Regions from separate parts of the Streptomyces sp. CLCI03 genome, predicted to be linked through region 2. Evidence: riboswitches for the same ligand, from Rfam matches in the RefSeq annotation. Region 2 holds a riboswitch; each other region holds the start of a gene.

Region 1 (9,781 bases), 3.3 Mb from region 2:
CTGCTGCGCGGGCGCCTCGCCGCTCTGGTGGACGAGTACGAGCTGCTGCACGAGGTGCGGGGGCGCGGGCTGATGATCGGCATCGAGTTCGGCCGACCGTCCTCGCTGGGTCTGCGCAGCCGGTGGACGATGTTGCAGGCGGCCCGCAAGGGGCTCTTCGCACAGATGGTCGTGGTGCCCCTGCTGCAGAAGCACCGGATCCTCACCCAGGTCTCCGGGGACCACCTGGAGGTGATCAAGCTGATCCCGCCGCTGATCGTGGACGAGGGGGACGTGGACCGGTTCGTCGGGGCCTTCCGCGAGGTCATGGACGAGGCGCACGGCGGGTCCGGGCTGATCTGGGACTTCGGCAGGACGCTGGTGAAGCAGGCCGTCGCCACGCGCTGACGGCCCGCCCACCTGGTGGGGAACCGGTCGGCCGGTTCCCGCCCGCGTCAGACGAGGAGCCGGTCGCGCAGTCGGTCGAGGGTCTCGGGCGTCAGTCCGAGGCCCTCCGCCAGGTAGCGGTCCACCCCGCCCCAGACCTCGTCGATGGTGTCGAAGGCGGCCAGCAGGTACTCGGCGCGGGCGTCGAAGAGCGGCGCGAGCAGCTCCGTCACCTCGGGGGAGCGCTCGCCCGCCGACTCGTCGGTGCGGCGCACGCGATAGCGGCGGTGCGGGGCGTTCGACTCCAGGTAGTCCGTCACGATCGCCTCGCGCTCGACGCCCAGGGCGAGCAGGGTGACGGCGATCGACAGGCCGGCCCGGTCCTTGCCGGCCGCGCAGTGCATGAGCGCGGGGACGCTGTCCTCGGCCAGGGCGTGCACGACCCGACTGTGCTCGGCGGTGCGCTGCCGGATGATCCCGCGGTACGAGTTCGACATCCGGGCCGCGGCCTTGCCGTCGCCCAGGATCTCGCGCAGCTGAGCGAGGTCGCCGTCGCGGACCAGCCGCCAGAACTCCCGTCCGTCGGCCGGGTCCGAGAGCGGGATGTTGACGTTGCGGACGCCGGGCAGCTCGACGTCCGGCCCCTCCAGCGCGTGGTCGGCGACGTTGCGGAAGTCGAAGATGGTGTGGAGGCCGAGCGAGGCGAGGAACTCTGCATCACTTTCGGTGGCATGTGCGAGATGTCCGCTTCGGAACAGTCGTCCCGTCCTGACCGTTCGTCCGTCAGAAGTCGGCAATCCGCCCACATCGCGGAAATTGCGCACTCCGGACAGCTCCGGCTCCTGTATCTGCTGGGTCAAAGCAACTCCTCCGCCACATCGTGGGTCCTGTGTCCGAATTACACTGTTTGGCGCCAACTTGCCATATCCGGAGGCGAGATCGGGCACGTCCCCGTGAGCCAGATCATACGGTGACCGTGAGTGCCTGATCGCTAAAGGCGAATGGCCCCGTCGGGGCGGCTGTTGGCGGTGTCGAATGGACGGAGGGTGACCGTAATTCCGTCGGTCCCTCATGCCTGGTATTCCGTCAGGGAATTCATGGCTTGTTCCCTGCGGCCACAAGGGATTACCTTCGCGATCGATCCGGGTGGACCGCCAAATCCTGCCGCCTCCCGGAAACCGCATCCGACCTATTCGCGCGGCAGGAGCGGGGGAACCAGGTAAGCCGCCGGCCCGGAGATCTTTTCGCCGGGACGGCTCGGGGTGAAGTCGTTCATGGCTGGTACATGTACGGCCGGACATCTCCAGTCCGAACCCGACAGCTCACCTCGCAGGCGCCGGAGAGGAATTCGTCATGCCTGCAAAGGGTAAGCACCGCCGTCCCAAGTCCCTTTCCCTTTCCCGCGGTTTCGCCGTCGCCGGAACCGGTGGCGCGGCCCTCGCGCTGCCGCTGATCGGTGCCGCCGGCGCCCACGCGGCCGGCGCCCCGGCCGCCGCCCCCGCGGCGATCCCCGCGGTGGCCCCGCAGGCCCCCCTCGCCCTCCCGTCGGCGCCCGCCGTCGCCGCACACGCCGCCCCGAGCGTCTACACCGTCGTGCCGGGCGACTACCTCTCCAAGATCGCAGCCGAGCGCCACCTGGCCGGCGGCTGGGAGCAGCTGTACGCCGACAACCGCGAGGCCGTCGGTGGCAACCCGTCGCTGATCCACCCGGGCCTGAAGCTCCACCTCGGCGGTCCCGGCGAGCCCGCCCCGTCCGAGGCCGAGGCGGCCCCGGCCCCCGAGGCCCCGTCCGAGGCCGACGCGAAGCCGGCCGCGCAGGCCGCGCCGAAGCCGGTCCGGGGGCACGCCGAGCAGGCCGCCCCGGCGCGACCGGAGACCGCCGCCGAGCCCGAGGCCCAGGCCCCCGCCGCGCCGCGGTCGGCCGCCGGCTTCGTGGCCCCGGTCGGCGGTGGCATCTCCACCCAGTACAAGGTCGCGGGCGCCATGTGGTCCTCCGGCCACCACACCGGCGTCGACTTCATCGCGGCCATGGGCACCACCGTCAAGGCCGTCGGCGCGGGCACCGTGGTCTCCGCCGGCTGGAGCGGCTCGTACGGCAACGAGGTCGTCATCCGGCACGCGGACGGCAAGTACTCCCAGTACGCCCACCTCTCCCAGCTCTCCGTCTCCTCCGGCCAGAGCGTCACCGCCGGGCAGACCATCGGCCTCTCCGGCTCCACCGGCAACTCGACCGGCCCGCACCTGCACTTCGAGATCCGTACGACCCCGTCCTACGGCTCGGACATGGACCCGATCGCCTACCTCCGCGCCAAGGGCGCGAGCCTCTGACGGCACCCGCCGAAGGACCACCGACACGCGTGAGGCCGGGACCCGAGGGGGGTTCCGGCCTCACGTGTACTTATTCCTTATCCCCCACGTGGTACAGATCACGGTCCGTCAACCCCTCATTACGTTGGCGTAGGTTGGTTACGGGAGTGAAGTATGGGTTCTCGTGGCAGCGACGACGACGAAACTCAAGACCATCGGCTCGTACGCGGCGATCGGGGACAGCTTCACCGAGGGCGTGGGGGACCCGGGACCCGGGGATTCATTTCTCGGCTGGGCGGACCGGCTCGCCGTGCTCCTGGCCGATCAGCGCGAAGAGCACGACTTCCGGTATGCGAATCTGGCGGTGCGGGGGAAGCTCCTCGACCAGATCGTGGCCGACCAGCTCCCGAGGGCCAAGGCCCTCGCACCGGACCTGGTGACCTTCTGCGCGGGCGGCAACGACATCATCCGACCCGGGACCGACCCGGACGACGTGGCGGAGCGGTTCGAGGCGGCCGTGGCCGACCTCACCGGGGCCGTCGGCCACGTCATGATCACCACGGGCTTCGACACCCGGGGCGTACCGGTGCTCAAGCACCTGCGCGGCAAGGTGGCGACGTACAGCGCGCACGTCCGCGCCATCGCCGACCGCTACGACTGCCCGGTGCTCGACCTCTGGTCGCTGAAATCCGTACAGGACCGGCGGGCCTGGGACACGGACCGGCTGCACCTCTCGCCCGAGGGACACACCCGGGTCGCGCTGCGCGCCGCCCAGGTGCTCGGGCTGGACGTACCGGCCGACCCCGACCAGCCGTGGCCCCCGGAGCGGCCGCGCGGCTCGGTGGACGTGACCCGGGACAACATCCAGTGGGCGCGCGAGCACCTCGTGCCGTGGATCGGACGACGGCTGCGCGGGGAGTCCTCCGGGGACCACGTGGAGGCGAAGCGGCCGGACCTGCTGCCGCTCTGACGGGCGCGGGAGCCGGAAGTGGAATCCTTCGGGGTCGGTGTGCGTTGGGATGGTCGTAGAGCGACGACCGTCCTGACCCCATCCTCCCTGGAGGCGCTTTGACCGGCTCCCGTCCCTTGCGTCCGCGGCTGCGTGCCCTGCGGCCCGAAGCCTTCGGTGCGGACCCGTCCGGTGCCCGGCTGGAGCGGATCCGCCGCTCGCCGAACTTCGCCGACGGCGTCTTCCAGAACCCGGTCGGGGCCCGGAACAGGCCCTCGGGTTCGATGGCGGAGTTCGCCAAGATCTACTTCCACCGGGAGCAACGGGTACGGCGCAGCCCCGCCGCGCCGATCCCGGTCCACCCGACGACCCTCGCGGACCTGGCGAAGCCGCCCGCGAGCGGCCTGCGGCTCACCTGGATGGGGCACTCCAGCGTGCTCGCGGAGATCGACGGGCGCCGGGTGCTGTTCGACCCGGTGTGGGGCGAGCGGTGCTCCCCCTTCCCCTTCGCCGGTCCCAAGCGGCTGCACCCCGTCCCGGTCCCGCTGGCCTCGCTGGGCCGGGTCGACGTCGTGGTCATCTCGCACGACCACTACGACCACCTCGACCTGCCGACGATCAAGGCCCTGGCCGGTACGGACACGGTCTTCGCCGTTCCGCTGGGCGTCGGCGCGCACCTGGAGCGTTGGGGCGTACCGGCCGATCGGCTGCGCGAGCTGGACTGGAACGAGAGCACCGAGGTCGCCGGTCTCTCGCTGACGGCCACTCCCGCCCGGCACTTCTGCGGCCGCGGGCTGCGCAACCAGCAGCACACCCTGTGGGCGTCCTGGGTCGTCGCGGGCGACGAGCACCGGATCTACCACAGCGGCGACACCGGCTACTTCCCCGGATTCGAGGAGATCGGCGCCGCGCACGGGCCCTTCGACGCCACCATGATCCAGATCGGCGCCTACTCGGAGTACTGGCCCGACATCCACATGACGCCCGAGGAAGGCATGCGCGCCCACCTCGACCTGCAGGGCGGCACCCCCCGCGGCACGATGCTGCCGATCCACTGGGGCACCTTCAACCTGGCCCTGCACCCGTGGGACGAGCCGGGTGAGGGCACGCTCACCGCGGCCGAGGGGGCCGGGGCCGCCGTCGCGCTGCCGATCCCGGGCCGGCCCTTCGAGCCGAACGCCGCCGACGCCCCGCGCCTGCCGTGGTGGCGACCCTTCGTCGCCGGGGCCCCGGCGGGCGGCCGGGTCGACGGACCCTCGGCCGTGCCCGCGCGGGCCGCCGGGTCGGTGGCGGGAACGGCGGCGCGGGTGGGATCCGCGGCGGCCGGCGGACAGGAGAAGCAGGAATCCGTCGGCTCGTAGCGCGCGCTCCGGACGGATGTCACGGCCGCCCCGACCCGTCGGGGCGGCCGGCGCTCGTCCGGGCCGGTCGACGCGGGGCGGCGCCGGGGCGGTCCCCAGGGCCTGACCGGCGCATTCGGGCTGCTGTGCGAGCGCTCCACCGGGAGCGGGAAGCACCCCCGCGAACTTCGCCAACTGGCCGTCCGGGGTGCTGCGATGGGGTCTAGCGTGGGTATTCGGTGATCAACACCGGGCCCCGGGAACGCTGGGGGCCGGGCCCCACGTACCGAGGACGCAGATGTCCGGACTCCGCGCCGCCCGCCACGCACCGTCGAGACACGCCGTCACCGGTCCCAGCCGGCAGATACGCCCCCTGTTGGTGCGCGCCGCCGTCCTACCCACGCTCGCCGCCGCGCTCAGCGGGGCCGCCGCGGTGATCTTCACCCTCCAGCTCGGCGGAGGAGCCGGCGACCGCGACGCCCGACTGTGGCCCGTACTCACCGGCTGCGCCCTCCTCGTGGTGGGCGCCCTCGCCGCGGCCCTGCTCGGGGCCCAGCGCGCCGGCAAGGCCGTCCGGGACCGGTGCGAGGCGCTGCGCCGCTCCAGCGTGCGCGGCCGGGGCGAGCTGCGCACGGCCGCCGACCGGCTGGAACGGGGCGAGACCCCGCCCCGGCCGGTGCGGGGCGGACCGAGCACGCCGCCGCCCGGCGGGGACCCGGCCGGGATGGACGAGTTCTGGTTGCTCTCGCAGGAGCTGCGCGGCGCCCGTGAAGAGGCGCACACGACGCTCCTGAGGCTGGCCGGACCCACCGCCCCGACCGACACCGAGCGCAAGGTCGAGGTCTTCGTGAACCTCGCGCGCCGGCTCCAGTCCCTCGTGCACCGCGAGATCTCGCTGCTGGACGAGCTGGAGGACACGGTCGAGGACCCGGACCTGCTCAAGGAGCTCTTCCACGTCGATCACCTCGCCACCCGGATCCGCCGTCACGCCGAGAACCTCGCCGTACTGGGCGGCGCCGCGTCCCGGCGCCAGTGGACCCGGCCCATCGACCTGAGCGAGGTGCTCCGCTCCTCGGTCGCGGAGGTCGAGCAGTACACCCGGGTCAAGGTCGTACCCCCGGCCGGCGGCAGCGTGCGCGGGCACGCCGTCGCGGACGTGGTGCACCTGCTGGCCGAACTGGTCGAGAACGCCACGGTCTTCTCCGCCCCCGACACCGATGTGGTGCTGCGGGCCGAGCGGGTCACCGCCGGGATCGCCGTCGAGGTGGAGGACCGGGGACTGGGCATGCCGACCGAGGAACAGCACCGGATGAACGCCCTGCTCGCCGACCCCGACCAGATCAGCGTCCGGCACCTGCTGGCGGACGGCCGGATCGGCCTGTTCGTGGTGTCGGCGCTGGCCCGCCGGCACGGGATCGCCGTCGAGCTCAAGTCGAACATCTACGGCGGTGTGCTCGCGGTGCTGGTCCTGCCGCAGGAACTGCTGGGCGCGGAGGCGCCCACCGCGGCCGATGCGGCGGGGGGCTCGCGGGCCACCTCGTGGGGGACCGGGCAGGGGGCGCCGACGCCGCCGCTGGAGCCGGTGCGGATGCCCCTGCCGACGCCCCTGTCCGAGGGATGGCAGGCGTCCGGAGGCCCGGGGTCCGCCGCCCCGCACGACCCCGCCCGGCACGACCCGGCCCCGCACGGCCCCGAGCCGCGCCCCGAGCCCCGCCCCGCCCCGCACCCCGCCCCGCACCCCGCCCCCGCATCGGCGTCCCCGGCGCACTCCCCGTCCACCCCCGTGCCCCGGCCCCGGCCGGAGCCCCGTCCCGCCCCCCTGCCCGCGCCCCGGTCCGGGGAGGCGGACGGCCCCGGCGCCGTGGCCTGGTCGGCGCCCGCGGTCGATCCCCGGGGCGGGCCCGCCCCGGCTCCGCCGACCGGAGCCGTGGCCTGGTCGGCCCCCGCGCCCGAACCGGAGTCCGCGGTCGACCCCGCACCCGACGCGGGCGACCGGCCACGGCTGCCCCGGCGGCGCGCCCAGGAGCACCTGGCGCCCCAGCTCCGCGAGGCCCCCGCCCCCCGGCGGGCCGCGGACCCCGAGCAGCCGGTGCACGATCCGGGCCTGATGGCCGCCTTCCAACGAGGTTTCGGCCTCGCCCAGTCGGAGAACCAGGCATGACCCCGACCCCTCACCTCATCAGCAAGGAGCGCACCCCATGGGCGGCGAAGTGGCGATGAAGACCGGCAGCCGGCTCTCCGACCTCGACTGGCTGCTCAGCGGCCTGGTGCAGCGCGTGCCGTACACGCGAAGCGCCGTACTCCTCACCGCCGACGGGCTCGTGACCTGCGTGCACGGACTCGACGCCGACAGCGCCGACCACCTGGCCGCCCTCGCCTCGGGGCTGTACTCCCTGGGCCGCAGCGCCGGCTCCCGCTTCGCGGACGGCGCCGAGGTCCGGCAGGTCGTGGTCGAACTCGACACGGCGCTCGTCTTCGTCTCCGCGGCCGGGTCCGGCACCTGCCTGGCCGTCCTCGCCGATCGGGAGGCCGACGCCGGGGTGCTCGGCTACGAGATGGCGATGCTGGTCAAGAGCGTGCGTCCGTACCTCGCGGCCTCGCCGCGGCGGCCCGTCGCCGACGTGGAGCGATGAGGTCCCGCGGGACGGGGGCGTACGCGAAGGGGCGGGACACACCATGGCTCGACGACTCGGCGGGCCGCGTGATGCGCCCGTACACCGCCAGCGGGGGACGGACCCGGCCGGGCTTCACGCTCGACCTGCTCTCGCTGGTGACCGCGACCGGGGTGCGCCCGCACGTCCCGCTCGGGGCGGAGCACACGCTGGCGCTCCGGATGTGTGCGGGCGCCGCCGGCGTCACCGTCGCCGAGGTGGCCGGGCAACTGCGGCTGCCGGCGGTCGTGGTGAAGGTGCTGCTCTCCGACCTGATGGAACACGGGGCCGTCATGGCGCGGGCTCCGCGGTTCCCGGGCGGCGGCTCGTTCGCCGCCGACGACCGGTCCCTGCTCCTGGCGGTGCTCGATGGCCTGCGTAGACGACTGTGACGCCCCCGCGCCGGCCCCGGCCGCCGGGGCTCCGCCCGCGACCTTGAAGATCCTGGTCGCGGGCGGGTTCGGGGCGGGCAAGACCACCTTCGTCGGGGCGGTGAGCGAGATCGAACCGCTGAGCACGGAGGAACTCCTCAGCGGGGTCGGAGCCGGCTGCGATCCGCTGCACGGCGTCGAGGAGAAGACCACGACGACCGTCGCGCTCGACTTCGGCCGGATCACCCTGGACGAGCGCCATGTGCTCTACCTCTTCGGCACCCCGGGACAGCACCGCTTCTGGTTCCTCTGGGAGGAGCTGTGCGCGGGCGCGCTCGGGGCGGTGGTGCTCGCCGACACCCGCCGCCTGGCCGACTGCTTCCCCGCCGTGGACTTCTTCGAGCGGCGCGGGATCGGCTTCATCGTCGCCGTCAACGAGTTCGACGGCGGTCACCGCTACGGGCCCGACGAGGTCCGCGAGGCGGTGGGGCTCGGGCCCGAGGTGCCCGTCGTACGGTGCGACGCGCGCCTCGCGAGCTCCGGGACGGGGGCGCTGGCCGCCCTCGTCCGCCATCTGTTGTGCATGTCCGCAATCAGCTCTTCGTCCTCGGAGTCGGGGGAACCGCCATGACGTACTACGAATCGAACGGACATCTGCTGCTCACGCCGGTGGACCGGGAAGCACCCGCGCGCGCCGTCCGGCTGCGCGAGCTGGGTCTGGGCGAGCGTACGGACGCCGAGCTGGACGCCTTCGCGCGGCGCGTCGCCGACGCGCTCGGCGCACCGTACGCGGGGGTCAACTTCGTCGGCGAGGAACGCCAGTTCTTCGCCGGGCTGCATCATGGCGCCGAGGCTCCGGCGAGCGGCTACCCGGCGCGGGTGCTGGCCCGGGACCACGGCTACTGCCCGCACGTGGTGGTGCGGCGGAGGGCGCTGGTCCTGGAGGACGTACGGGACTTCGCGCGCTTCGCGGGCAACGCGGTGGTCGACGAGAGCGGGGTGCGCTCGTACGTGGGCGCTCCGTTGACGGACCGACGCGGCATCGTCCTGGGCACGGTGTGCGCGGTGGACGTGGTGCCCCGGCGCTGGGGGACGGAGGGACTCGCCACGGTGAAGGCGCTGGCGGCGGAGCTGGTGGCGCTGGTGCACGAGCGGGAGGACCGGGCACAGGCCGCGGGGGAGGACCGGCGGGGGTGAGCGGGACGGTCGGTGGCGGGCGCTACGGTCGCCGGACAAGGGTTCACCGGCTGCTGGAGAAGGAGTCTCGGGGATGGCCACGACCGCGCAGGACGTCCGCCTGATCGCACTGTCCCTCCCGGACAGCACGGAGAAGCCCGCCTGGGGCATGCCGACCTTCCGGGTGGGCGGGAAGATCTTCGTCTCGCTGGCCGACGACGACACCTCGATCGGCGTGAAGTGCCCCAAGGAGGAGCGGGCGGAGCTGATCGCGGCGGAGCCCGAGAAGTTCTTCCTGCGCGCCGGACACGACGACAACTACGCCTGGATCCGGGTGCGGCTCGCGGCGCTGCGGAGCGCGGAGGAGTTGCGCTCCATCCTGATCGACTCCTGGCTCCAGGCGGCCCCGAAACGTCTGATCGCCGCGCATCCGGAACTGACCGGCCGCACCGGCTGAGCGGCCGGAACCGTGGTCGACGCAGAGCCGGGAGCGGAAAGGTGCGCGCGACCACCCCATGAAGTGCGGTATCGTTCTCCTGCGCGTTCAACCAGGGGAAAGCCCAGGTCAGCGCGCATCGGGACGTGGCGCAGCTTGGTAGCGCACTTGACTGGGGGTCAAGG
Region 2 (9,781 bases):
GCCTTGTCGACGCCGTCCCAGACGTTGGAGTACCAGGGGCGGTCGGAGCCGGCTTGACCGGTGCGGTGCGGCTGCGGGGGCTGGGCCCCGGGGTCGCTCATGATGTAGCCGATCTCCCCCGGGCGCAGGAAGTGCAGGTGCTTGCGCGCCTGCTGCTCCGCGTAGGCGTCGTCCTGCCAGCGGGCCTTCTCGTCGCGGAGCCGCTCCAGGCGGTCCCGCGCGGCCGCGGCGGCCCGCTGCTGCTTCGCGATCTCCGAGCGCTGGGAGACGTACTGGCGCATCGGGTACGCGAGGGCGACGACCAGCGTACAGAGGACGAGCACCAGGAGCGCGGCGCGGCCGGTGAGCCGGCTGCGGCGGACCTGACGCCGCGACTGCGACCGGTAGACGTGGGCGGCGGTCCGCTCCCCGAGCTGCTTGAGCCTGGTCGCGGTGGAGAAGGTGGAGAACCGATCCCGGTTCCCGGCCATTGGTCCGCCTCCCCTAGGTACGCACTACGCAATACGTCCCCGCACACGGTACGGGACCGAGTGCGGGGACGTACGGAGGCCAGCCCCTCAGGGGGGTGATTAGCCCTTGAAGCGCGGGAAGGCGGAGCGGCCCGCGTACACCGCGGCGTCGTCGAGGATCTCCTCGATGCGCAGCAGCTGGTTGTACTTGGCGACACGGTCCGAGCGGGCCGGGGCGCCGGTCTTGATCTGACCGCAGTTCACGGCGACGGCGAGGTCGGCGATGGTGACGTCCTCGGTCTCACCGGAACGGTGGGACATCATGCACTTGAAGCCGTTGCGCTGGGCCATCTCGACGGCGTCCAGGGTCTCGGTCAGCGAACCGATCTGGTTCACCTTCACGAGCAGGGCGTTCGCGGAGCCCTCCTCGATACCGCGGGCCAGACGCTCCGGGTTGGTGACGAACAGGTCGTCACCGACGATCTGGACCTTCGCGCCGAGGCGGTCGGTGATGGTCTTCCAGCCGTCCCAGTCGTCCTCGAACAGCGGGTCCTCGATGGAGACGAGCGGGTACGCCTCGACGAGCTCGGCGTAGTAGTCGGTCATCTCGGCGGCCGAGCGGGACTTGCCCTCGAACTCGTACTGGCCGTCCTTGTAGAACTCGGACGCGGCGACGTCGAGCGCGAGCGCGATGTCCGTGCCCGGGGTGTAGCCGGCCTGCTTGATGGCCTCGATGATGAGGTCGAGCGCGGCGCGGTTCGACTCCAGGTTCGGGGCGAAGCCGCCCTCGTCGCCCAGGCCGGTGGAGAGGCCCTTGGTGTGCAGGACCTTCTTGAGGGTGTGGTAGACCTCGGCACCCCAACGCAGCGCCTCGGAGAAGGACTCCGCGCCGATGGGGGCGATCATGAACTCCTGGATGTCCACGTTGGAGTCGGCGTGCGACCCACCGTTGAGGATGTTCATCATCGGAACGGGCAGCAGGTGCGCGTTCGGACCGCCGAGGTAGCGGAAGAGCGGAAGGTCCGAGGCCTCGGACGCGGCGTGCGCGACGGCCAGGGACACGCCGAGGATGGCGTTGGCGCCGAGCGAGCCCTTGTTGTCGGTGGCGTCCAGGTCGAACATGGCCTGGTCGATCAGACGCTGCTCGGTGGCGTCGTAGCCGACGAGCTCCGGGCCGATCTGCTCGATGACGGCGAGGACGGCCTTCTCGACACCCTTGCCGAAGTAACGGTCGGGGTCACCGTCACGCAGCTCGATGGCCTCGAATGCACCGGTGGAGGCGCCGGACGGAACTGCAGCACGGCCGGTGCTGCCATCGTCGAGGCCCACCTCGACCTCGACCGTGGGGTTGCCTCGGGAGTCCAGGATTTCCCGGGCTACGACGACGTCGATGGACGGCACGAGCATCTCCTTCTGGGATGTGACGCTGAGTGTGCGGTGGCATGTCAGGCCGTGGGATGGCCTTGCCGCCTAGAGCCTAACCGGCTCCGGGCACTGGGCCGCCCGACCGCCCGGACCCTGGGACGAAAAAGGGACCGAATACCCCTCTTCCGGGACATAGAGTCGCTTGATCATCGGGTTTCGGGAGGCGGACGCGGCACCGCCCGGCGCGTGGGGCACGCGCCGGGCGGTGGACATCCTGCACGGGGTCAGCTGACGCCGCGTAGATGTTCGCGCGGCTTCACCGCGGTGTTCAGCTGAGCTTCAGCTTCTGGCCCGGGAAGATCAGGTCGGCGTCCGAGACGATGTCCTTGTTCAGCTCGAACAGCTTCTGCCAGCCGCCCTTGACGCCGTTGGCCTCGGCGATGGTGCCCAGGGTGTCGCCCGACTTGACCTCGTACGAGCCGTTGCCGGTCTTCGGCGCGACCGGGGCCTCGGCGCGCTCGGAGCGGGTGGTCGGAGCCGCGGGACGCTTGGTCTCCTGCTTCGGCGCGGCCTTGGTCTCGGTCTTCTTGGTCTCGGTCTTCTTGGTCTCGGCCTTGGGCTTCGACTGCGGCTTGGAGGCCGGGGTCTCGGCGCCGCCACCGGTGTAGGAGGAGTTCGACAGGCCCTTGCCGCAGGACGGCCAGGCACCCTTGCCCTGGGTCTTGAGGACCTTCTCGGCGACGGCTATCTGCTGTGCCTTGGTGGCCTGGTTGGCCTGCGGGGCGTAGGACTTGCCGCCGAAGCCGGACCACGTGGAGGGCGAGAACTGCAGGCCGCCGTAGTAGCCGTTGCCCGTGTTGATGGCCCAGTTGCCACCGGACTCGCACTGCGCGACCTTGTCCCACTCGGACGAGGTGGCGGCGCTGGCGGTGCCCGCGGCCATCAGGGGGGCGGCCACGGCCACACCGGCGACACCGGCGAGCGTGACGATCCGGACAGACCGCTCGATTGCAGTACCGCGACGGTGCTTGCCCTTGCCGGAAAGCAGCATGGAGTTTCTCCTCACCGACGCCTACGAGGTGAGCTGTCGGGTTCGGGCGAGTGAGTTGCCCGGCCGTGCGACCTAGCGCACGTCTTGACCCCAAGCCGGTGGCGTGACCGTCTTCTCGACGGCCGCTCCCGGCACCTACCTTGGTTCCCCCGCTCCTGCCTTCGGCGCTTGACGCGACGACTGTTCCCTCCGTCCGCCGGCAGGATTCGGCGATGCGGTCGAAGGAGCTCGCGGTGGCGAGCGATTCAGAAGGTAGACAGGTCTCTCCCCGATGTTCAACGAGCAACATCGGGGAGAAACGACCCCTACTTGCGTCCCTCACAGGGGTGTTTGCGCAGGTGAGGGCAGGGTTTGCGCAATGCCCCGGGTGAGACACGCCAGTTGACCGGAAGAGACACATGTCTCACTTACAGAAATCCGACATTCAACTCTTTCCGGATAACTGAACTGTCCTTATTGGGTGGTTAGATCCAGATTCTGGCCGGGCTTGATGAGGTCGGCGTCCTCGCCGATGACTTGCTCATTGGCCTGGTAGAGACCGTTCCAGCCCCCCTTTACGCCCTTGGCAACCGCGATGGTCGCCAGGCTGTCGCCCGCCTGGACCGTGTAGACGGGGTTCGACGAGACGTCAGGCAGGGCCGAAGGCCCGGTCTCCGGCGCACCGCGGTGCTTGCCGTTGCCCTCGACCGGAGTGGCACCGGTGGTCTGCGGGACCTCCGGGTTCGCAGGGGCCGTCGGGTCGACCGGGGGCAGCCCCGGCGTGACGGGCGCGGTGGTGGGCGGCGTGGTCGGGTCCGCCGGCCGCGTCGGGTCGACGGGGGTCGGCGTACCGGTCGGGTCGCCCGGCCGGACCGGAGCCGTCGGTTCGACCGGAGGCGTCGTCGGGACGTCCGGCGCGGGCATGACGGGCAGTCCGATGGACGGGGCGTCGGGAATCAGGAACGGGGTGCCGGACGGGGCCGGGGTCGGGGACCCGTAGTCCGTGGACGGCTTGCCACCACCGGCCGACGGAACGGCTTCGTCCGGACGGGACGGCGCGGGAGCGACCGAGCCCTGACCGCCGGGCAGACCGGGGTCCACCTGTGCGGCGGGGCTCTCCTTGACCAGGCCGGCCGAGGCCGCGCACAGCGGCCACGCCTGCGGCCCCGTGGAGCCGAGCACCCGCTCGGCCACCGCGATCTGCTGGGAGCGGCTCGCCAGGTCGGGGCGCTCGGCGAACTCGAGACCGCCGGCGCTCTGCCACTCCTCCTGGGTGAACTGGAGTCCGCCGTAGGCGCCGCTGCCGAAGTTGGCGCTCCAGGAGCCACCGCTCTCGCACTCGGCGACCTTGTCCCACGTGGACGTGTCGGCGGCGGTGGCGCTGGTGGCGGCCAGCAGTGGCATGGCCAACGCGGAGCCAGTGACACCGGCTGTGACGACCAGCGCGGGGACCTGGCGGGGGCGTCTGTGACGGCCGTTCCCGGAGAGCATGAAGGATCACCTTTCGCATAACAGCTAGGTAACGGCAGAACCTAGCGGCCTTCGAACGATTGTCACAAGTTCAAGTCGGATCTGACTTTTAATCAGTTTTCGCTCAAGTGTTTTGAGCCGCGAATCGAACGGGAAGAGTACGTAGCCCTCGCATGATCAACCCCCCGCGCCAGCGCAGGTCTTGAGGCGGAACAGCCAGTTCCAGATCAGGTAGACGCGTCAGCAAAGTCGCGAGCGCGGTCTGCCCTTCGAGCCGGGCGAGCGGAGCGCCGAGGCAGTAGTGGATGCCGTGACCGTACCCGAGGTGCTGGTTGTCGGTCCGGGAGAGGTCGAGCGTGTCCGGCTCCGCGAAGCGCTCCGGATCCCGATCGGCGGCCGCGAGGACCACCAGAACCGGATCACCCGCCTCGATCCGCATGCCGCCGAGGGTCAGCGCCTCGGTGGCGAACCGCCAGGTGGCGAGTTCCACCGGGCCGTCGTACCGCAGCAGTTCCTCGACCCCGGTGGCCAGTAGTTCGCTCTCCCCGGCGGCGAGGGAGAACTGGAGGCGCTCGCGCTGCTCGGGGTTCATGAAGAGGGAGTGGACCCCGTTGCCGATGAGGTTCACGGTGGTCTCGAAACCGGCGAAAAGCAGGATGAAGGCCATGGCGGTGGCCTCACCCTCCGTCAGATGGTCCCCGTGATCGCTCGCCCGGATCAGGTCGGAGATCAGATCGTCGCCCAGATCATCCCTTTTACGGTGAATGAGTTCACCGAGGTAGGTCCGCATCTGCTTGACCGACCGGGCCACTCCGCCGCGCGGACCACCACCGTGGCGGATCATCATGCCCGCCCAGTCGCGGAAGTCGTCCTGGTCCTCGCGCGGGACCCCGAGCATCTCGCAGATGGCGTAGATGGGGAGCGGGAAGGCGAACTCGTGAATGAGATCGGCCTCACCTTTCGCCGCGAAGGCGTCGATCAGGTGATCGGTGAGCGCCTGCACCCGGGGGGCGAACTCGGCGACCCTGCGGGGGGTGAACGCCTTCGACACCAGCCGCCGCAGCCGGGTGTGGTCCGGCGGGTCGATGTTGAGCAGGTGCGTCATCAGCTCGGCCTTGCGCTCCCCCGGGATCCCGGTCTTGCCCTTGGCGTGCGCCGGCTCCGCGTGGTGCGCCGGATTCTTGCTGAGCCGCTGGTCGGCGAGGGCCTGACGGGCATCGGCGTACCGGGTGACGAGCCAGGCCTCGACCCCGCTGGGCAGCTTGGTGCGGTGCACCGGGGAGTGCTCGCGCAACCAGGCGTAGGCCGGGTAGGGGTCGGTCGCGAACTCCCAGTCGAAGAGGGTGGGACCCTCGGCGGAAGGGGTGTCGGCGGGGGTCTCGGCGGGGGTTCCGGAGGTCTGCTCGTGCACCTGATGACCGTATCCCGGCACCGAACCCCCATCCGATATGGGTGGTTCGTCGCGGCTGTCCGTAGATCGTCCATCTCTTGACCTGAACTTCTCCGGCATTCCTACTTTCGGTTTTGTGGACGTCAGGATCTTGAAGAGCAGTTTCGCGGTGGTGGAGCGACGGGCCGAGCACGCCGTCAAGTTCTTCTACTCCCACCTCTTCTGGCACAACCCCTCGGTCCGCGCCCTCTTCCCGGACTCCCTCCACGACATGGAACGCCAGCGGGACCGGCTCTTCGCCGCGCTCACCCACGTGATCGCCCACCTCGACGACGAGACCCTCGGCCCCTACCTGCGCGACCTGGGACGCGACCACCGCAAGTTCCTGGTCCGCCCCGAGCACTACGCGGCCGTCGGCGCCAGCCTGCTCGCCGCGCTCGCGGAGACCTCCGGCTCGGCCTGGACCCCGTCCGTCGAGAAGGCCTGGGCCGAGGCCTACCAGGTGATGGCCGACGCGATGACGGCCGGCGCCGACTCCGGCGTGGACCCGCCGTGGTGGGACGCGGAGGTCGTACGCCACCTTCAGTACGGGACGGACATAGGCGTCCTGACGCTCCGGCCGCACGCCCCCTTCCCCTATCTCCCCGGCCAGTACACGAGCGTGAGCAGCCGGCGCCTCCCGACGACCTGGCGCACCTACTCCATCGGCAACGCCCCCCGCCCCGACGGCACCCTCGACCTGCACGTCAGCCGGGTCGACCAGGGCCGGCTGAGCACCACCCTGGTCCGCGAGACCCGGCCGGGCGACATGGTGCGGCTCGGCGCCGCCGGCGGGCAGCTGACCTTCCGCCGCGAGGACCGACCGGTCAGCCTGATCGCCGCCGGCACCGGCTGGGCGCCGATCCGGGCCCTGCTGGAGGACCTCGCGGAGCGCCCTCCCGATCAGGACGTACGGCTCTTCGTGGTCGCGCGGGACGGCGCGCACCTCTACGACCGCCCGCTCATCGACGCGTACGCCGCCCGCTGCGGCTGGCTCGCCGTCACCTACATCACGCCCGCCCCCGGGCAGCACCGCAACCAGGCCACCGACCGGCTCGCGACCGCGCTCGGCCACCGGGGCCTGTGGCCGGACCAGGACGTCTATCTGAGCGGTCCGCCGCAGTTCGTCGACGAGACCGCCCACCTGCTCCGCGAACTGGGCGCCCGCCCCGGCCGCCTCTTCCACGACGCGGTACCGGCCCACGGCCACGGCTACGGGGAGCGCCCCCTGGGCTTCGGCGAGTGGTTCCTGGACCGCCCGGCGCCCCACTGGCTCGACCCCTCGGCCCGCGCGCCGAGGGAGTACTAGGGCCTGTCTTTTGGATCAGGCCGGCCGCGGGCCCGGCATGATCCGAAAGACAGGCCCTGGCCCGAACGGAGGGGTCGCTCGCTACTCGCCCGGCTCCGTGAGGCCCTCGGCCGCCCGGATCGCGTCCCGGTAGGCGCGGGCCGCCGCGCGCAGCGCGGTCTCGGGGTCGATCCCCGCCGCCTCGGCGCGCGCCGCCAGCTCCAGCAGTTCGTACCCGATGCCCTCGCCGCGGGGCAGTTCCACGGCCACGCCGCCCGTACGGGCCCGGCCCGCGAGCTTGGCCGCGAGCGCCAGACCGGGCTGGCCCACCGGGATCCCGTCGGTGACCGACGCGCGCCGCTTCTCCACCGCCTTGGTGCGCTGCCAGTGCGCGCTGACGTCCTCCGGGGTCTCGGCCTTCGCGTCGCCGAAGACGTGCGGGTGCCGGTGGATCAGCTTCGTGACGAGCGCCCCGGCTACGTCGTCGATGGAGAAGGCCTCGTTCGCGCCCTCGTCGTCCTCGTCGTCCCCGCCGTCTCCGCCGGCCTCCTCGGCGATCCGGGCGTGGAAGACCACCTGGAGCAGTACGTCTCCGAGCTCCTCGCGCAGCTCTTCGCGGTCCCCGTCCTCGATGGCCTCGACCAGCTCGTACGCCTCCTCGATCGCGTACTTGGCCAGGCCCCGGTGGGTCTGCCGGGAGGTCCACGGGCACTCGCGCCGGACCCGGTCCATCACCTGGACCAGGTCGAGCAGGCGGGCGCCCGGCAGGTCGTACGAGCCCGGCAGGAGTTCCAGGTCGGGCATGGAGACCCGGCCCGAGCCGGCCAGCCGGGCCAGCCCGTCGGTGAGCCGCTGGTCGCCCTCGCCGCCCGGGAGCACGACGACGGTGCGGCCGCCCGCACAGGCCTCGACCAGCGCGTGCGCGTCCGGGCTCTCGAACGCGACCTCGATGCCGGCCTCCCGCAGGTACGGCAGCTGCGGGTGGCCGGGGTCGGCGCACAGCACCCGGTCCGCGGCGTGCAGGGTCTGCCACGCCGGCCAGGACAGCACCCCGGGGGCGACCCGGTGGCTGGTGGTCAGCAGGACGATGCGGCCCGTGGGCTCGTCGGCGTCGGGGGTGGCGGTGGGTTCGGAGTGGTCGGTCACCCTCCGAACCTACCTCCGCCGGGCCGGCCCCCGGGCCTGGGGGACCCCGGGGCGTCAGGCCCCGGCGGGAGCCGCCTCGGGGCGCGTCCGCTGGTTGATCCAGGGCGTCTGCCCGGTGCCGAGCTTGATCTCCTTGGCGTCCCAGACGCCGTAGCGCGGGTTCACCTCGATGTGGAGGGCCTCGACGGCGGCGCGGGCCGGCTCCTCCAGCTTCCCGGCTCCGTACTTGGCGGTGAGCGCGGTGAGGAGCACCCGGTCGCGGAGGAAGCGGTCGACCTGGCCGGGGGCCATGGCCCCCTTGTGCAGGAGCAGTGCCTCGAACTGCTCGTTGCCGCCGTTCTCCTCGACGTACGCCTTGCGTTCGTCCTCGATGTCCTTCTGGGTGGCGGTGAGCCCCGCGGTGTCGGCCATCTTGTCGATGATCCGGCTCTGGAGGAGGGCGTCGAGCTTCTGCCGTTCCAGGTGGGGGGTGCTCGCGATGAGTTCGGCGGCGGCCTGCCCGGAACGGTTCTGCGCCGCTCGGACGTCGTTCACCTGGGCCTGGAGCGCGGAGGTGGTGATCCGTTCGCCGCCCACGACGGCCGCGGTGCCGGGGCGCGGTTCGCCCGAGCAGGCGGACAGCAGGGGCGCCGCCACCAGCAGGGCGGCGGATACGGAGAGCGCTGTGCGACGGTGCAAAGGAGCCTCCAGGGCCGGGAGATTGTGCGTCGGTGCACAAAGGGCCGTGCGGTGATCGATGTTATGAGGTCACGGTGATCCGGACCACTGGTTCGACCAACGATTCGCGCGCGGACCGAACACGCACCGTTCATAGGCGAGTCGGCGGGCTTCCGGGGGTCCGGCGCGCCACCCGTCACCCGTCCGGGGGACCTCGCGGTCCGGGGACGGCCGGATCGGCCATCGGCAACCCTGAGGCCATCCTTCGGTCACCCGGCACTGCCAAGGTCGCCCCACCATGTCGACAACGCACCGCTCGCCGCGCCCCGTGCCGCGTACCCCGCCGCGTCCCGCACCCCGTCGCTCGCCGCGCCCGTCCCTGCGCCCCTCACCGCGCCGCCGGAGTCTGCTCGGCTCGGCGCTCGCCGCCCTGCTCACGACGGTGGCCGTGTGCGCCGGGGACGCCGCCGCCCGCGTGTTCCCCTACGGAGCGCGCCACCGCAGCGTCAACGACCTCGGCAACCAGTTCGTCCCCTTCCACGCGCAGCTGTGGGACCTGCTGCACGGCCGGGCCGAGGGCGGGCTGCTGTTCAACTGGCGCTCCGGATACGGCATGAGTTTCCTGCCGGACCTGGGCACCTATCTGACCAGCCCCTTCGCCGTCCTCGTCGGGCTCTTCCCGCGTGCGGACATCGACCTCGCCGTGTACGTCGTCACCGTGGTCAGGACGGCGGCCGCCGCGGCGGCGATGACCTGGCTGTTGCGCACGCAGCGCCGCGGGCCCTGGTGGGCGGCCGGGCTGCTCGGGGCCTCGTACGCGCTGTGCGGCTGGTCGGTGATCGAGGCCGCCTACAACCCGATGTGGCTGGACGGGCTGATCGCCTTCCCGCTGCTGTGCCTGACCGGTGAATGGGCCTTGCGCGGGCGCCGGATCCTGCTCGCGCCGC
Region 3 (9,781 bases), 2.6 Mb from region 2:
GGTCGATCCGGGAGACCGCGCCCCAGCCGATGGTCAGGACGACCTCGCGGGGCAGGGTGCCGGGGGTGTAGGACTCCGGGTTGGCGACGACGCGGCTGAGCACCACGGAGGAGATGCTGGACAGCTTGACCGACTCGGTGGAGGTGGTCGCGTACGGGGAGGGGGACCCGGCGTCGGCGGCCTGCTCGTCGGTGTGACTGACGATGAAGCGGTTGCCCGTCAGGACCAGCACGGTGACGTGCCGGCGCACCTCGTTGGAGTCGAAGGTCGTCTCCTGGTGGACCAGGTACGACGAAATCGGCTCGCCGCCCACCGCGGCCTCCACGGCCTCGGCCACGAGGGCCGGGTAGTAGCCGCTGCGCTCGATCGCCGTGCGCAGCCCCTGGGTCGTCGTACCGGATTTCGCCATGAGGTCCATCCTAAGGCCCGTACGGGGCCCTCAGGCCGCGCCGTACCCGGTCAGTAACTGGGGAGGGTCCGCGGACCGAGATCGCCGCGGGCCGGCGGGTGGGCGACGCGGACGGTGGCGCTGAGCACGGACAGGCCCTCGTCGGCGACCACGACCGGCTCCAGCGAGACGCCGATCACCTCGGGGTGGTCGTCCACGAGGCGGGACACCCGCAGCAGCAGTTCCTCCAGGGCGGGGGTGTCCACGGGGTCGCTGCCCCGCCAGCCGAACAGGAGGGGCGCGGTCCGGATGGACCGGATCAGTCCGGCGGCGTCCCGGTCGGTGGCCGGGACGAGCCGGTGCGCGGTGTCGCCGAGCAGCTCGGAGGCGACGCCGGCGAGCCCGAAGGAGAGGACGGCGCCCGCAGCGGGGTCGATGACGGAGCGGACGACGGTGTCGACCCCGCGGGGCACCATGGCCTGCACCACGGGCTGGAGCTCGGCGGGCTTGCCCAGCGCGTCGGTGAGCTCCTCGTACGAGCGCCGCAGCTCGGTCTCGTTCGTGAGGTCGAGACGTACGCCGCCCAGGTCCGCGCGGTGACGCAGGTGAGGGGCGGTGGTCTTGAGCGCCACCGGGTAGCCCAGCACCCCGGCCGCGCGGGCGGCCGCGTCGGCGCTCGGCGCGGGCAGGGTCGGCAGGACGCGGATGCCGTAGCCCGCGAGCAGCTCGCGGGCGTCCCGGTCGGTCAGCGTCAGCACGGCGCCGGGGTCGACGTCGGTCAGCAGCCCGGCCAGCCGCTGCGCGGTTCCGGGCTCGTCGATGTCCTCGTACTCGGGGACCCGCCCGTCGTCCTCGGCGGCGGCCCGGCGCCACTGCCCGTACCGGACGGCCTCGGCGACGGCCTTGACCGCGCGTTCGGCGGCGGGGTAGCTGGGGATGCTGTCCCCGGCCGCGGCCGGCGCCCCGGGCGGGGCCTGGGGTGCCTGGTCCGGCACGGGGCCCCAGCTCCGCGGCGACGTGGTGTGCGGGACGCCGCGCACGGCGGACAGCGCCAGGGCGAGCTCGCCGAGCTCGACGTGCACCACCGCGACCGGCTTGCCCGGGTGGGCGGCCACCGCCGCGCGCAGGGCGCCGGCCAGGTCGTCCTCCGGTGCGTCCTCGCTCACCCACGGGATGGCCGTGACCACCACCGCGTCGCAGTCCTCGGAGCGGAGCGCGTCGGTCAGGGCGGTGCGGAAGTCCGCCGGCGCCGCCGCCGTCGTCAGGTCCAGCGGCGGCAGGGGGCGCAGGCCCTGGGTGAGGCAGGCGTCGTAGGTCAGGATCCCGAGGGATTCCGAGTTGCCGAGGATCGCGATGCGGGGTCCGGCGGGCAGCGGCTGCGCCGCCAGCAGGAGGCCGACGTCCACCAGCTCGGTGACCGTGTCGACGCGGATGACGCCGGCCTGGCGCAGCAGGGCGGAGACGGTGGCGTCCGGCAGCCGGGTGTCGGGGACCACGTGTCCGGCCGGGCTGTGGCGGCCGCCCTTGGCGACGACCACCGGTTTGACGGCCGCCGTGCGGCGGGCGAGGCGGGTGAACTTCCGCGGGTTGCCGAGGGTTTCGAGGTAGAGCAGGGCGACGTCGGTCGCCTCGTCGTCGTACCAGTACTGGAGGATGTCGTTGCCGGACACGTCGGCGCGGTTGCCCGCGGAGACGAAGGAGGACAGGCCCTCGCCGCGTCGTAGCAGCGCGGAGAGCAGGGCGATGCCGATCGCCCCGGATTGTGTGAACAGGCCGATCCGGCCGCGCGTCGGCATCGGCGCGGGGGTGAGGGAGGCGTTGAGTTCCACCTCGGGCGCGGTGTTGATCACCCCGTAGGCGTTCGGCCCGATCAGCCGCATCCCGTACGAGCGCACCTGCCGCACCAGTTCGCGCTGGCGGGCGAGTCCGGCCGGGCCGCTCTCCCCGTATCCGGCGGACAGGACGACGAGCCCCTGGACCCCGTGCTCGCCGCAGGCCGCCACCGCGTCCGGGACCCGGTCGGCCGGGACCGCGACGACCGCCAGGTCGACCGGGGCGCCGATGGCCTCGATGGTGCGGTAGGCCCGTACGCCGTCGAGGAGGTCGCGGGTGACGGCCTCGTTGACCGCGTAGAGGTGGCCGTGGAAGCCGCTGTCGCGCAGGTTGCGCAGGGCGGCCGCGCCCACGCCCCCGCCGGAGCGGCTGACGCCGACGACGGCCACCGAACCGGGGGCCAGCAGCCGCTGCACCGAGTGGGCCTCGGCGCGCTGTTCGCGGGCGCGCTGCACGGCGAGGGATTCGGCGGTGGGTTCGAGGTCGAGGGTGAGGCGGACGGAGCCGTCCTCGAAGCTGCGCTTCTGCTGGTAGCCGGCGTCCGTGAAGACTTTGATCATCTTGGTGTTGGCGGGCAGCACCTCGGCGGCGAAGCGTCGGATGCCGCGCTCCCGGGCCACCGCGCCGATGTGTTCGAGGAGCGTGGAGGCGACCCCGCGGCCCTGGTGGGCGTCCTGGACGAGGAAGGCGACCTCGGCCTCGTCGGCGGGTGCGGAGGCGGGCCGGCCGGCGGCGTCGATGCGGTCGTAGCGGACCGTGCCGATGAACTCCCCGCCGATGGTCGCGGCGAGGCCGACCCGGTCCACGTGGTCGTGGTGCGTGAAGCGGTGGACGTCGCGGTCGGAGAGCCGGGGGTAGGGGGCGAAGAAGCGGTAGTACTTCGACTCGTCCGAGACCTGCTCGTAGAAGCTGACGAGCCGGCCCGCGTCCTCGGTGGTGATGGGCCTGATCCGGGCCGTGCCGCCGTCACGGAGGACGACATCGGCTTCCCAGTGGGCCGGGTAGGAGGGGTCCGACTCGATGGTCATGGGCCTACCTTACGGCCGGATCAGGCCGTGGAGCCCTCGCGCGGCGGATGAGGCAGGACGGGACATATCAGGGCAAGCTGGGGAAGGTCGAACGGCGGAAAATTCAGGCCGATGGTAGGCCCGAGCATTCCGGGCGTCGTGAGAGACTGGTCTAGACAACCGTAAGAACCTGAAGGGCATCACCATGGCAGAGCGCCGCGTCAACGTCGGCTGGGCCGAGGGCCTGCACGCTCGTCCCGCCTCGATCTTCGTCCGTGCGACGACCGCTTCCGGCGTCCCGGTGACCATCGCGAAGTCCGGCGGCGACCCCGTCAACGCCGCCTCCATGCTGGCGGTCCTGGGCCTGGGCGCCCAGGGCGGCGAGGAGATCGTCCTCGCCTCCGAGGCCGAGGGTGCGGACGCCGCGCTCGACCGCCTCGCGAAGCTGGTCGCCGAGGGTCTCGAGGAGCTCCCCGAGACCGTCTGACCCTTCGGGTTCGACCCCACGCGCGAAGCCGCGGCTCCCGATCCGGGGGCCGCGGCTTCGTCGTTCCGCTCGGGACCCACCACGTGACGAGAACCCGGGGCGGCGCCGCCCGACGCGATCACCCGGCTTCGCGGCGGACCCGAGAGCGGCGTATGCCGAGAAATATCGCGCGGCGAAGAAAAGGCCTCGCCGGAATCCGGCGCACGCCGAATCATTCCTCATGGGAATTACGCACGACGCCTCGACCCGATTCGAAATCGATCGGCCGTCGCGCGGCGAATTCACGCGATCCCATCCTTTGTATACGGCTCCTGTTAATGCCGACCGCTCGACATGTTTACGGCAGGTTGCGAAGTGCTCACCGTCGGGCGGAGCCGCAGTCGGTGCGCCCCCGCCGCCCGATCCGCGTGGACGGCGGTCAGCGCCCGCGCCCGCTCGGCGTCGCCGCGCGCCACCGCGTCCACGACCGCCCCGTGCTCCGCCCAGGACTCCACGGGCCGTGCCGGAGCCTCCACCACGTACATCCACGCGATCTTGTGCCGCATCTGCGTGAGCAGCGAGATCAGCCCGGGGCTGCCGGATGCCTGGGCGAGCGTCTCGTGGAACCAGCCGCCCAGGGACCGCAGATCCTCCCCCTGGCCCCGCCTGGCGCGCTCCTGCCCCAGCCTGACCAGTCCGCGCAGCACCTTGAGGTGCGCGTCGGTGCGCCGTCGGGCGGCCCGCGCGGCGGCCAGCGGCTCCAGGAGCATCCGCAGCTCCAGCAGGTCCGCCGCCTCCTGCTCGGTCGGCTCGGCCACGCACGCCCCCGCGTGGCGCCGTGTGGTCACGAACCCCTCGGACTCCAGGGTCCGCAGGGCCTCGCGCACCGGGACGCGCGAGACCCCGTACCGGCGGGCCAGCACCTCCTCGGTCAACCGGCCGCCCGGCTCGAACACCCCGGAGACGATGTCGTCGCGGATTGCTGTGCATACCGCGTGCGCAGGAATACGCAAGACCGAACCTCCGCCTATTTCCGACTGCCAGCGTCATTGCACGCACATGCGCGTGCTGCGACTCTATTGCAACACACGATAATTTCCGAGAGCGGCCGGAAATACGAAACATTTGCACAAAGGCGCAACACACGAAGACCCCGGCTCGGAGAGCCGGGGTCTTCGGTGAAGCGGTGCGATGCGTGGGGCGCCGAGGTCAGAGGCTGACGCCGTGCGAGCGCAGGTACGCGATCGGGTCGATGTCCGAGCCGTACTGCGAGCCGGTGCGGGCCTCGAAGTGCAGGTGCGGGCCGCTGGAGTTGCCGGTGGAGCCCGACAGGCCGATCTGCTGACCCGGGGTGACCTGCTCGCCGACGGAGACGTTCAGCGAGGTCATGTGGCCGTACTGGGTGTAGGTGCCGTCGTTGTGCTTGATGACGACGTTGTTGCCGTAGGCGCCACCCCAGCCGGCCTCGACGACGGTACCCAGGCCCACCGCGTGGACCGAGGTGCCGGAGGCCGCGTGGAAGTCGATGCCCGTGTGGCTGCCGGAGGACCACATGCCGCCGCCCGCCTTGTACTGCGTGCTGACGTAGGAGTCGTCCAGCGGGGAGACGAAGGTGTTGAGGCGCTTGCGCTCCTCCTCGCGGGCGGCGCGCTCGGCGGCCTCGCGCTCGGCCTTCGCCTTGGCCTCGGCCATGCGCTTGGCCTCGGCGGCCCGCTGCTTCGCGTCGGCCTCGGCCTGCGCCTTGGCGGCGTCCTGCTCGGCGACGCGGTGCTGGGAATCGGCCTGCTCGGTGATGTCACCCGCAAGGTCCTCGGCGACGACGACGGCACCGAGGCCGTTGTCCTGGCCGATGGTGCTGCTGTGGTTGTCCGCGGCGAAGGCCGGGGCGGCGAGGGAGCCGACGACACCCGTGGTGGCGATCGCGGCGATACCGGCGTAACCGGCGGTCTTCTTGCTCAGACGGCTGGAGCCACGGTGCTTACCGGTACCAGCGGGACGACTGCCAAACGCCATGAAGGGTTTGATCCTTTCCTTCCTTCTCGCCTACCGGGTTAGCTGACGGGTTCGGAGCAGGAAGGTCTCCTACGGGCCTCCTCTTGCGAGGGGGTCCGATTCACCCCAGGGACGCATGTGGGTCCCCGGCTCCCCAGGCTCGCGCCTGACGGGGACTCGGCGATCGCTGTCCGGTGCCGCGGGTGCGGCGGGCACAACTGACGAACAGCACGGCTGACGCTAGGCGGATCATCAGTCAATCGCCAAACAGACGCGCCTTTTTGTTGCGTACGCCACACCGCATACAAGCAACCTCGCCATTAAACGGACAAAAGGGGTTCCGGTGACCAAGTCACCGGAACCCCTTGCCGAAACCCTCGGCCGGCCCTCAAAAGGCCTTCGCCCGACCGTCAGTTGGAGACGACCGAGACCTCGCCGATCCCGAGGGCCCGTACGGGCTCCTCGATCAGCGCGGCGTCGCCCACGAGGACGGTGACCAGCCGGTCCGCGGGGAAGGCCTTGACGACCGCCGTGGTGGCCTCCACCGTGCCCGTCTCGGCGAGCTGGGCGTACAGATGCGACTGGTAGTCGTCCGGCAGTTCCTGCTCGACCTGGTCGGCGAGGGTGCCCGCGACCGAGGCGGCCGTCTCGAACTTCAGCGGGGCCACGCCCACCAAGTTCTGCACGGCGACATCGCGTTCGGCGTCGGTCAGACCGCCCTCGGCGAGGGTGCGCAGGACCTTCCAGAGGTCCTCGAGCGCCGGTCCGGTGTTCGGAGTGTCCACCGAACCGCTGATGGCGAGCATCGAGGCGCCCTTGCCGTCCGCGGTGGAGCGCAGCACCTGACCGAAGGCGCGCACGCCGTAGGTGTACCCCTTCTCCTCGCGCAGCACCTTGTCCAGGCGCGAGGTGAGGGTGCCGCCCAGGCAGTACGTGCCGAGCACCTGGGCCGCCCACACCCGGTCGTGGCGGTCCGCCCCGATCCGGCCGATGAGCAGCTGCGTCTGGACCGCGCCGGGCCGGTCCACGATGACCACGCGGCCGGTGTCGTCGGCGGTCACCGGCGGCACCGGGAGGGCGGCGGCGGTGTTGCCCGTCCAGGCGCCCAGGGTGTCCGCGAGTACGGCGTCCAGGTCGATGCCGGTCAGGTCGCCGACGACCACCGCGGTGGCGGTGGCGGGGCGTACGTGGGCCTCGTAGAAGGCGCGCACGGCGGCGGAGTCGATCCGGGCGACCGTCTCCTCGGTGCCCTGACGCGGCCGCGACATGCGCAGGGACGCCGGGAAGAGCTCCTTGGAGAGCTGCTTGGCGGCGCGGCGCTGCGGGTTGGCCAGCTCGTGCGGGATCTCGTCGAGCCGGTTGCGCACCAGCCGGTCGACCTCGGCGTCGGCGAACGCCGGGGCGCGCAGCGCCTCGGCGAGCAGACCGAGCGCCTTGGGCAGCCGGGAGGCCGGGACCTCCAGCGAGACCCGCAGGCCCGGGTGGTCGGCGTGCGCGTCGAGGGTGGCGCCGCAGCGCTCCAGCTCGGCCGCGAACTCCTCGGCGGAGTGCTTGTCGGTGCCCTCGGAGAACGCCCTCGCCATGATGGTCGCCACGCCGTCCAGGCCCTCGGGCTCGGCGTCCAGCGGGGCGGCGAGGTTGACCTCGACCGCGACGACCTGCTGGCCCGGCCGGTGGCAGCGCAGCAGGGTCAGCCCGTTGGACAGCTGACCGCGGTCGGGGGCGGGGAAGGCCCACGGCTGCGGCTCGCCGGCCTGAGGTTGCGGGTGGAAGGTCATCGTGACGGCTGCCGTGTCGCTCACTGCTCCGCCCCCTCGTTCTCGTCGGAGTCGTCGTGCTGGTCGGACTCGTCGGCCGCGAGCGGCTCGTAGACGAGCACGGCGCGGTTGTCCGGGCGCAGTCGGGCCGCGGCCACGGCCTGCACCTCCTCGGCGGTGACGTCGAGGACGCGCCGGACGGCGGTCAGCGCCAGCTGCGGGTCGCCGAACAGCACCGCGAAGCGGCACAGTTCGTCGGCGCGGCCGGCCACCGTGCTCAGCCGGTCCAGCCACTCGCGCTCCAGCTGCGCCTGGGCGCGCTCCATCTCCTCGGCCGTCGGGCCCTCGGCGGCGAACCGCGCGAGCTCCTCGTCCACGGCCGCCTCGATGGCGGGGATCTCGACCCCGCTGGAGGTCTTGACGTCCAGCCAGCCCAGGGAGGGCGCCCCGGCCAGGCGCAGCATGCCGAAGCCGGCCGCGACGGCCGTCTGGTCGCGGCGCACCAGCCGGTTGTGCAGCAGCGAGGACTCGCCGCCGCCCAGGATGGTCAGCGCCACGTCGGCGGCGTCGCACTCGCGGGTGCCGTCGTGCGGCAGTCGGTAGGCGGCCATCAGCGCACGCGCCGGGACCTCCTCGACGATCTCCTCGCGCAGCTGCTCCCCGATGATGTCGGGCAGCGAGCCGTCGCGGGGCGGCTGCTTGCCGTCGTGCGCGGGGATGGTGCCGAAGTACTTCTCGACCCAGGCGAGGGTCTTCTCGGGGTCGATGTCCCCGACGACCGACAGCACCGCGTTGTTGGGCGCGTAGTACGTGCGGAAGAAGGCGCGCGCGTCCTCCAGGGAGGCGGCGTCCAGGTCGGCCATGGAGCCGATGGGGGTGTGGTGGTACGGGTGACCCTCGGGGTAGGCCAGGGCGGTGAGCCGCTCGAAGGCCGTGCCGTACGGGACGTTGTCGTACCGCTGGCGGCGCTCGTTCTTGACGACGTCGCGCTGGTTCTCCATGGACTCGTCGTCCAGGGCGGCCAGCAGGGACCCCATCCGGTCCGCCTCCAGCCAGAGCGCGAGCTCCAGCTGGTGCGTCGGCATCGTCTCGAAGTAGTTGGTGCGCTCGAAGCTGGTGGTGCCGTTGAGGGAACCGCCGGCGCCCTGGACCAGTTCGAAGTGCCCGTTGCCGGGTACGCTCGCCGACCCCTGGAACATCAGGTGCTCGAAGAGGTGAGCCAGGCCGGTGCGTCCCTTGACTTCGTGGCGCGAGCCGACGTCGTACCAGAGGCAGACCGCGGCGACCGGGGTCAGGTGGTCCTCGGAGAGCACCACGCGTAGGCCGTTGGCCAGCCGGTGCTCGGTCGCTGTCAGGCCGCCGGAGCCGGCCTGGGCTGTGGCCGTGTGACCCATGGGCATGTGGTCCCTTCGATCGCGATGCAGAGATTTCTTATCGACCTGCCACTGTATGCAAGCGCGCCGACCGCCGGATAAGTTCCCGGGTCACTCCCCCGCACTCCGTCCGGGGGACCCCCGGGGTCGGAGTCGGCGTTGTCGGTGCGTCGGGCCACAATGGTCCGCGTCGTACCCTCGCCGGACACCACAAGACCGCCAGACCCCGCCAGACCCGATCAGACACCCCACCCGACAGCCAGCACACCCCATTTTGGTTAAGGAGCCGCGCAGCGATGGCCCGCCGCAGCACGAAGACCCCGCCGCCGGAGGATTTCGAGGAGAAGATCCTCGACATCGACGTCGTCGACGAAATGCAGGGCTCCTTCCTCGAGTACGCGTACTCGGTGATCTACTCCCGTGCCCTGCCCGACGCCCGGGACGGCATGAAGCCGGTGCACCGGCGCATCGTCTACCAGATGAACGAGATGGGCCTGCGCCCCGACCGCGGGTACGTGAAGTGCGCCCGTGTCGTCGGCGAGGTCATGGGCAAGCTCCACCCGCACGGTGACGCGTCCATCTACGACGCCCTCGTGCGCATGGCCCAGCCCTTCTCCATGCGGCTGCCGCTGGTCGACGGCCACGGCAACTTCGGTTCGCTCGGCAACGACGACCCGCCGGCCGCGATGCGTTACACCGAGTGCAAGATGGCCGACGCCACCTCGCTGATGACGGAGTCGATCGACGAGGACACCGTCGACTTCACCGCCAACTACGACGGCCAGGAGCGGGAGCCCGTCGCCCTGCCCGCCGCGTACCCGAACCTGCTGGTCAACGGCGCGTCCGGAATCGCCGTCGGCATGGCCACCAACATGCCCCCGCACAACCTCGGCGAGGTCATCGCGGCAGCCCGTCACCTGATCCGGTACCCGCAGGCGGACCTGGAGGCGCTGATGCGCTTCGTG

Evidence for each region. A riboswitch is a leader RNA that binds a small molecule or an ion and turns the genes downstream of it on or off. The one in region 2 is predicted to bind cyclic di-AMP.
Region 1: it holds a riboswitch for cyclic di-AMP, as region 2 does, so the genes downstream of both, ACWG52_RS07125 (M23 family metallopeptidase) here and ACWG52_RS22480 (transglycosylase family protein) in region 2, are expected to answer to the same signal.
Region 3: it holds a riboswitch for cyclic di-AMP, as region 2 does, so the genes downstream of both, ACWG52_RS10070 (M23 family metallopeptidase) here and ACWG52_RS22480 (transglycosylase family protein) in region 2, are expected to answer to the same signal.

What each region holds. Positions count from the first base shown of each region.
Region 1 covers NZ_CM132132.1:1,546,904-1,556,684, reverse strand. The annotation lists gene ACWG52_RS07135 (aspartate aminotransferase family protein) at 1-387, shown strand, start outside; gene ACWG52_RS07130 (tyrosine-protein phosphatase) at 435-1,226, opposite strand; cyclic di-AMP (ydaO/yuaA leader) riboswitch at 1,542-1,717, shown strand; gene ACWG52_RS07125 (M23 family metallopeptidase) at 1,720-2,694, shown strand; gene ACWG52_RS07120 (SGNH/GDSL hydrolase family protein) at 2,858-3,643, shown strand; gene ACWG52_RS07115 (MBL fold metallo-hydrolase) at 3,742-4,983, shown strand; gene ACWG52_RS07110 (ATP-binding protein) at 5,261-7,123, shown strand; gene ACWG52_RS07105 (roadblock/LC7 domain-containing protein) at 7,161-7,595, shown strand; gene ACWG52_RS07100 (DUF742 domain-containing protein) at 7,592-8,005, shown strand; gene ACWG52_RS07095 (GTP-binding protein) at 7,983-8,615, shown strand; gene ACWG52_RS07090 (GAF domain-containing protein) at 8,612-9,181, shown strand; gene ACWG52_RS07085 (MmcQ/YjbR family DNA-binding protein) at 9,255-9,617, shown strand; tRNA gene ACWG52_RS07080 (tRNA-Pro) at 9,737-9,781, shown strand, end outside.
Region 2 covers NZ_CM132132.1:4,850,690-4,860,470, reverse strand. The annotation lists gene ACWG52_RS22490 (FtsB family cell division protein) at 1-470, opposite strand, end outside; gene eno (phosphopyruvate hydratase) at 570-1,850, opposite strand; gene ACWG52_RS22480 (transglycosylase family protein) at 2,143-2,865, opposite strand; cyclic di-AMP (ydaO/yuaA leader) riboswitch at 2,869-3,042, opposite strand; gene ACWG52_RS22475 (transglycosylase family protein) at 3,319-4,335, opposite strand; gene ACWG52_RS22470 (cytochrome P450 family protein) at 4,439-5,725, opposite strand; gene ACWG52_RS22465 (globin domain-containing protein) at 5,841-7,052, shown strand; gene ACWG52_RS22460 (nucleoside triphosphate pyrophosphohydrolase) at 7,134-8,177, opposite strand; gene ACWG52_RS22455 (SurA N-terminal domain-containing protein) at 8,232-8,855, opposite strand; gene ACWG52_RS22450 (YfhO family protein) at 9,133-9,781, shown strand, end outside.
Region 3 covers NZ_CM132132.1:2,212,430-2,222,210, forward strand. The annotation lists gene ACWG52_RS10050 (DUF5998 family protein) at 1-409, opposite strand, end outside; gene ACWG52_RS10055 (bifunctional acetate--CoA ligase family protein/GNAT family N-acetyltransferase) at 460-3,249, opposite strand; gene ACWG52_RS10060 (HPr family phosphocarrier protein) at 3,434-3,715, shown strand; gene ACWG52_RS10065 (GntR family transcriptional regulator) at 4,030-4,707, opposite strand; gene ACWG52_RS10070 (M23 family metallopeptidase) at 4,904-5,707, opposite strand; cyclic di-AMP (ydaO/yuaA leader) riboswitch at 5,721-5,879, opposite strand; gene ACWG52_RS10075 (M16 family metallopeptidase) at 6,097-7,464, opposite strand; gene ACWG52_RS10080 (M16 family metallopeptidase) at 7,485-8,837, opposite strand; gene ACWG52_RS10085 (DNA gyrase/topoisomerase IV subunit A) at 9,113-9,781, shown strand, end outside.